Regions from separate parts of the Stenotrophomonas sp. GQ19 genome, predicted to be linked through region 1. Evidence: riboswitches for the same ligand, from Rfam matches in the RefSeq annotation. Region 1 holds a riboswitch; the other holds the start of a gene.
The links. Region 1 has a riboswitch for cobalamin ahead of metE (5-methyltetrahydropteroyltriglutamate--homocysteine S-methyltransferase). Riboswitches for the same ligand answer to the same signal wherever they lie in the genome.
Positions count from the first base shown of each region.

Region 2: it holds a riboswitch for cobalamin, as region 1 does, so the genes downstream of both, btuB (TonB-dependent vitamin B12 receptor) here and metE (5-methyltetrahydropteroyltriglutamate--homocysteine S-methyltransferase) in region 1, are expected to answer to the same signal.

Region 1 is NZ_JCAXES010000006.1:105,135-108,539, reverse strand. It holds gene AC6CHL_RS12845 (nicotinate phosphoribosyltransferase) at 1-843, shown strand, start outside; cobalamin riboswitch at 989-1,220, shown strand; gene metE (5-methyltetrahydropteroyltriglutamate--homocysteine S-methyltransferase) at 1,435-3,405, shown strand, end outside.
Region 2 is NZ_JCAXES010000007.1:75,245-78,649, forward strand. It holds gene AC6CHL_RS13890 (free L-methionine (R)-S-oxide reductase MsrC) at 1-413, shown strand, start outside; gene AC6CHL_RS13895 (TfoX/Sxy family protein) at 410-778, shown strand; gene AC6CHL_RS13900 (histidine phosphatase family protein) at 971-1,633, opposite strand; cobalamin riboswitch at 1,694-1,919, shown strand; gene btuB (TonB-dependent vitamin B12 receptor) at 2,045-3,405, shown strand, end outside.

The DNA of each region.
Region 1 (3,405 bases):
CACCTGGTCAACTTCCTCGGCACCGACACCGTCTCGGCCCTGCTGTTCGCCCGCGCCTTCTATCACGAGGCCATGGCCGGCTATTCGATCCCGGCCGCCGAGCACAGCACGATTACCAGCTGGGGCCGCGACAACGAGGTGGAGGCCTACCGCAACATGCTGGCCCGCTTCGCCACGCCTGGCGCGCTGGTGGCCGTGGTCTCGGACAGCTACGACATCTTCCACGCGATCACCCGGCACTGGGGCACCACCCTGCGCCAGCAGGTGATCGACTCGGGCGCCACCGTGGTGATCCGCCCGGATTCGGGCGACCCGGTGGCGGTGGTGCTGCAGTGCCTGCAGCTGCTCGACGACGCCTTCGGCCACGTGGTCAACGGCAAGGGCTACAAGGTGCTCAACCACGTGCGCGTGATCCAGGGTGACGGCGTCAACCCGACCAGCATCGGCCAGATCCTGGCCAGCATCACCGCCGCCGGCTACGCCGCCGACAACGTCGCCTTCGGCATGGGCGGCGCACTGCTGCAGCGGCTGGACCGCGACACCCAGAAGTTCGCGCTGAAGTGCTCGGCCGCGCGCGTGGACGGGAAATGGATCGACGTCTACAAGGACCCGGTGACCGACAGTGGCAAGCAGAGCAAGCGCGGCCGCATGCGCCTGCTGCGCCATCGCGAGTACGGCCAGTTCCGGACGGTGTCGGTGCCGGCCGACGCGGAATCGCTGACAGCCGCCGCGCTGCCGCTGGGCTACGAGGATGCGATGGTCACGGTCTGGGAGAACGGCACGTTGCTGCAGGACGATACGTTGGCTGAGATCCGCAGCCGGGCGAATGCTGCACGACCGTAATCGGCCAACCTCGCCGTCGCCATCCTTCACGCAACCCGCGCCGGGGCCCCTACGTCCGTTGCACCGGTGCCGGTGCGGTACAACGCCAATGGGTCCCGCGGGCGGCTTCGATCTGATGCCCTCTTGACCATCGCCCGGCTTCGGCCTACCTTGTGCTCGCCGAAGGTATCCATCTCTTCATGCAGATGAAGGGATGGGTTTAAACGGGAATCCGGTGAAGGCGCCTCGTGCGCCCATTCCGGAGCTGCCCCGCAGCGGTGAATGGAAACGAATCCTGCCAACAGCACTGGGCCCCGGCCTGGGAAGCGGCAGGTACTAGGTGGGCGTTCGCGCCCGTGTCCATCAGCCCGAATACCGGCCCCGGCCGGGGGACACGACCGTCCCCTGATTCGACCTGGAACGTCCGCGGGGAGGTTGCCGGGGCCTGCCGCCATGCCGCCCGCGTGGCGCTGCCCCCGTGCGTCCGCTCCACGACATCCGGTTCGCCCGCGGGGGCGAAGGTCGCTGGCGGGGCGGACACGGCAGCCATGTCGTGCACGGCGCGCGGTTCCTTCGTTCCTCAATGCCGCTACTGCAATGAGGACACGTTCCATGACCACTGTTACCAACCTGGGGTTTCCCCGCATCGGCGCCAAGCGCGAACTCAAGCGTGCGCTGGAAGCGTTCTGGTCCGGCGAAAGCAGCGCCCAGTCGCTGCAGGACACCGCCAGCGGCCTGCGCGAGCGCCATTGGCAGCTGCAGCGCGAGGCCGGCGTCGATGTGCCGCCGAGCAACGACTTCAGCTTCTACGATCAGGTGCTCGACGCGGCCTTCCTGTTCGACGCCATCCCGGCGCGCTACCGCGCCCTGGCCGACGCCGAGCCGCTGGCCGGGTACTTCGCCATGGCCCGGGGCGTGCAACGCGACGGCTATGACCTGCACGCGCTGGAAATGACCAAGTGGTTCGACACCAACTACCACTACCTGGTGCCCGAACTGCAGGCCGGCCAGGGCTTCGCGCTGCGTGGCGACAAGCCGCTGGCCGAATACCGCCAGGCCAAGACGCTGGGCATCGAGACCCGCCCGGTGCTGATCGGCCCGGTGACCTTCCTGCTGTTGTCCAAGACCACCGACGGCAGCCGCGCACTGGACCTGCTTGACGCCCTGCTGCCGGTGTACGTGCAGCTGCTGGGCCAGCTGAAGGACGCTGGCGCGCAGTGGGTGCAGCTGGACGAGCCGGCGCTGGTGCAGGACCTGGACGAGGCCACCCGCGCCGCGTTCACCCATGCCTACGCGGTACTGGCCGAGGCGGCGCGGCCGAAGGTGCTGGTGGCCACCTACTTCGGTGCGCTGGACGACAACCTGCCGCTGGCCGCCTCGCTGCCGGTGGATGGCCTGCACGTGGACCTGGTGCGCGCCCCGGAGCAGCTGGATGCGGTGATCAAGGCGCTGCCCCCAGGTCGTGTGCTGTCGGCCGGTCTGGTCAACGGTCGCAACATCTGGCGCACGCATCTGGACAACGCACTGGTGCTGGCCCGTTACGCGCACGGCCACGTGGGCAGCGATGCGCTGTGGCTGGCCCCGTCGTGTTCGCTGCTGCACAGCCCGGTCGACCTGGACCTGGAAAAAAAGCTGGATGACGAACTGCACAGCTGGCTGGCGTTCTCCAGGCAGAAGCTGCAGGAGCTGCGCGTGCTGGCCGATGCCATCGACTCCCCGGCCCGCGCCGAGGACGCGCTGGCGCACTCGCGTGCGTGCATCGAATCGCGCCGGCGCTCGCCGCGCGTGCACAAGGCCGCGGTGGCCGCGCGCCTGGCCGCCCTGACCGCCGCCGATGCGCAGCGCCACAGCCCCTACCCGCAGCGCCACCTGGCCCAGGCCGGTGCGCTGCAGCTGCCACGCTTCCCCACCACCACGATCGGCTCTTTCCCGCAGACCCTGGAAGTACGCGAGGCCCGCGCCAGCAACAAGTCCGGCAAGCTGTCCGACGCCGACTACGATGCGTTCCTGGCCACCCAGACCGAACACTGCGTACGCGTGCAGGAGCAGATCGGGCTGGACGTGCTGGTGCACGGCGAGTTCGAGCGCAACGACATGGTGGAGTACTTCGGCGAGCAGCTGGACGGCTTCGCGTTTACCAAGAACGGCTGGGTGCAGAGCTATGGCTCGCGCTGCGTGAAGCCGCCGGTGATCTTCGGCGACGTGACCCGCCCGCAGCCGATGACGGTGCGCTGGTCGCAGTACGCGCAGTCGCTGACCGACCGCCCGATGAAGGGCATGCTGACCGGCCCGGTGACGGTGCTGCAGTGGTCGTTCGTGCGCGATGACCAGTCGCGCGCGGACACCTGCCGGCAGATCGCATTGGCGCTGCGCGACGAGGTACTGGACCTGGAGGCGGCCGGCATCGGCGTGATCCAGATCGACGAGCCGGCCATCCGCGAAGGCCTGCCGCTGCGCCGCGCGCAGTGGCGCGAGTACCTGGACTGGGCGGTGGAAGCGTTCCGGATCAGTGCCAGTGGCGTGCGCGATGCGACCCAGATCCACACGCACATGTGCTATTCCGAGTTCAACGACATCATCCAC
Region 2 (3,405 bases), on a different contig from region 1:
CACTGGTACACGGCGAGCGCGACCGCATCGCCAATGCGGCCAACCTGTCGGCCCTGGTCTACCACGCCCTGCCGCACCTGAACTGGGTGGGCTTCTACTTCTTCGACGGCACCGAGCTGGTGGTCGGCCCGTTCCAGGGGCTGCCGGCCTGCGTGCGCATCCCGCTGGACAAGGGCGTGTGCGGCGCGGCGGCCAGCCAGCGCGTGACCCAGCGCATTGAAGACGTGGATGCCTTCCCCGGCCACATCGCCTGTGATTCGGCGTCGCGCTCGGAACTGGTGGTGCCACTGGTCCACGGCGATACCCTGATCGGCGTGTTCGACCTGGACAGCCCCTCGCTGGCGCGGTTCGACGCCGACGACCAGGCCGGCCTGGAGGCGATCGCCGCGGTGTTCGTCGAGGCCCTGGGATGAGCACCAAGCTGCGCAACATCGGTCCCAAGAGCGCGGCCTGGCTGCGCCAGGTCGGGTTGCGCACGCCCGAGGAGCTGACCGCGATCGGCGCGGTCGGCGCGTTCGTGAAGGTGCGCCGCGCCGGCTTCAAGCCCAGCCTCAACCTGCTCTACTCGCTGGAAGGCGCGCTGCAGGACTGCCATTGGCAGGAACTGCCCGAAGCACGCCGCACCGAACTGGTGGCCGAATACGAGGCCATCATTGCCGACAAGCCGCTGAAAAAGGCACCCCCGGCGTCCGGCCCGGTCTACGACCGCACCGCCGAACGTCGCGATGATGATGCCGACATCGACGACGTGCCTCCGTTCGACGACGAGACCGCGTAGAGCCGGGCTCTGCCCGGCTGCTCTTACGCAGCAACACCACTTCCAGTACCAGCCGGGCAGAGCCCGGCTCTACGTACATGCAACACCACATCCAGTACCAGCCGGGCAGAGCCCGGCTCTACGTACATGCAACGCCACTTCCAGTACCTGCCGGGCAGAGCCCGGCGCTACGCAGGTGCGCGGCGCGCGTGATCAAGGCTGCTGCAGTTCCAGCAGTTCGCCCCACAGGCGGTCGTCTTCGCGCTCCACGCGCAGCTGCAGGCGGGTGCCGTGGTCGATGCGCAGTGCCCAGCACATTGCCATCGGCAGGCCACACACCTGCGACAGCACCATCCGCAACGGGCCGCCATGGCTGACGATCAGGGTGGGCAGCGGGTCGGGGTCATCCAGCAACCGGTGCAGGCCACGGGCAATGCGGCGCTCGAAGTGGCCCCAGCTTTCGCCGTGCGGCGGCGGGTTGGCGTGCGGGTCCAGGTGGAACGCCGACAGCTCCTGCATCGGCAGCTCATGCAGCGCATGCCCATCCCAGTCGCCGAAGTCGAGTTCGGCCCACTCCTCGTCGGCCACCACTTCCACCCCGTGCGGCAACGCGAGCGCATCGGCAGTGGCCAGCGCACGCTGGCGGGGCGAGCTCACCACGCGTCGCCAGGGCAGCCCCGCATAGCGGGCGCACAGGGCGTCGGTACTGCCGTCTTCCAGCACGGGGTCGGTGCGCCCGTCCAGGTGGCCGTCACGGCCGGTGCTGGCGTGGCGGATCAGGTCCAGGATCACGCCGCTGCCTGCGCGGTGGATGGAGCGGAACGGTGCTGCAACCTCGAAGGGGTCATGGGCATCACATCGTGGAACGAGGGGCATTCTAACCGCTCGCTCCGTGCCACCCCGCCGCGCCGGCTGCCGCAGGCAGGCCTTTGCTCTACACTGCGCGCACTTCCAGGTGACCTGCGGCGCATGCCGGCAGGTTGAAACGGGAAGCCGGTGACGCAGCAGACCCTTGCCTGCCACTCCGGCGCTGCCCCCGCAACGGTAAGCGTGGAAACACCCGGCATTACGCCACTGTGCTTGCGCATGGGAAGGCGCCGGGTGCGATGGCCCTGGCCATCGGCCCGCAAGCCCGGAGACCGGCCTGGAAGACGACTGGTTGCGATGCGGCGGGCATGGCGGCGGCAAGCGGCGCCGTGCGCGTGTCCGCCCACCGTCGATCCATCCCTGCAGCGCGATCATCCCCACCCCTTGCCGCGCGGGCGTGCGCGGTGCATGGAGTCATCGATGAAGCTGCAGATCCAAGTCCTTTCCCTGGCCGTGCTGTCGGCCCTGCCCCTGCTGGCGTCGGCCCAGGACGAGGCCACCGCGCTGGACCAGGTCCTGGTCACCGCCACCCGCACCCCGATCGCCCTGCAGGACAGCATCTCCCCGGCGCAGGTGATCGACCGCGCCGAGATCGAGCGCAGCCAGGCGCCGTCGCTGCAGGACCTGCTGCGTGGCCGCGCCGGCATCAACCTCAACAACAGTGGCGGGCTGGGCAAGCAGAGCTCGCTGTTCCTGCGCGGCACCAACTCGGCCCACACCCTGGTGCTGGTGGACGGCGTGCGCATCAACACCGGCGACCTGGGCCTGGCCATGATCCAGGACCTGCCGCTGGCGCAGATCGAGCGCATCGAAATCGTGCGCGGGCCGCAGTCCAGCCTGTACGGTGCCGACGCGATCGGTGGCGTGATCCAGATCTTCACCCGCCGCAACGCCGGCAGCTTCGCCCCGCACTTCCAGGTGGGTGGCGGCAGCAACGGCCTGCGCGAGGCCAGCGGTGGCTTCGGCGGCAGCGGCGCGCGTGGCTGGTTTGGCACCGACATCGCCTACCAGCACACCGACGGCATCAACTCGTGCCGCGGCGATGCCGCGACCTTCGCTGGCTGCGGTGCCAATGAGCCCGACCGCGACGGCTACCGCAACCTGTCGATGAGCCTGCGCGGCGGTTACGCGCTGACCGATGCGCTGAGCGTGGAAGGGACCGCGCTGCGCGCCGAAGGCGAGAACCACTACGACGGTTACTACAACTATTCGGAAACGCTGCAGCAGGTGCTGGGCGGCAAGGTGCGTTACACCCCCAGCGAGCGCTTCACCCTGACCGCCAACGTCGGGCGTGCCGACAACGAATCGGACAACTACAACGGCAGCACCTGGCTGGGTGCGGCGCAGACCCACCGCAACAGCGCCTCGGTGCAGGCCGACGTGGGCATCGCCGAGGGCCAGCTGCTCAGCGCCGGCGTGGACTGGAGCCAGGACAACCTGGACGGCAGCAGCGCTGGCTACCTGGTCGACAGCCGCGACAACACCGGCGTGTTCGTGCAGTACCAGGGCCGCTTCGGCGCGCACCACCTGCAGGCCAGCGTGCGCAATGACGACAACGAACAGTTCGGCAACCACACCACCGGCAGCCTGGGCTGGGGCCTGGAGCTGGGCAGCGGGTTCCGCCTCAACGCCAGCTACGGCACCGCGTTCAAGGCCCCGACCTTCAGCGACCTGTACGACCCGTGGAGTGGCGTGCCGGGCCTGGACCCGGAAAAATCGAAGAGCGCCAACGTCGGCATCGCCCAGCAGGGCGACGGCTGGCGCTGGGGCCTGGACGTGTA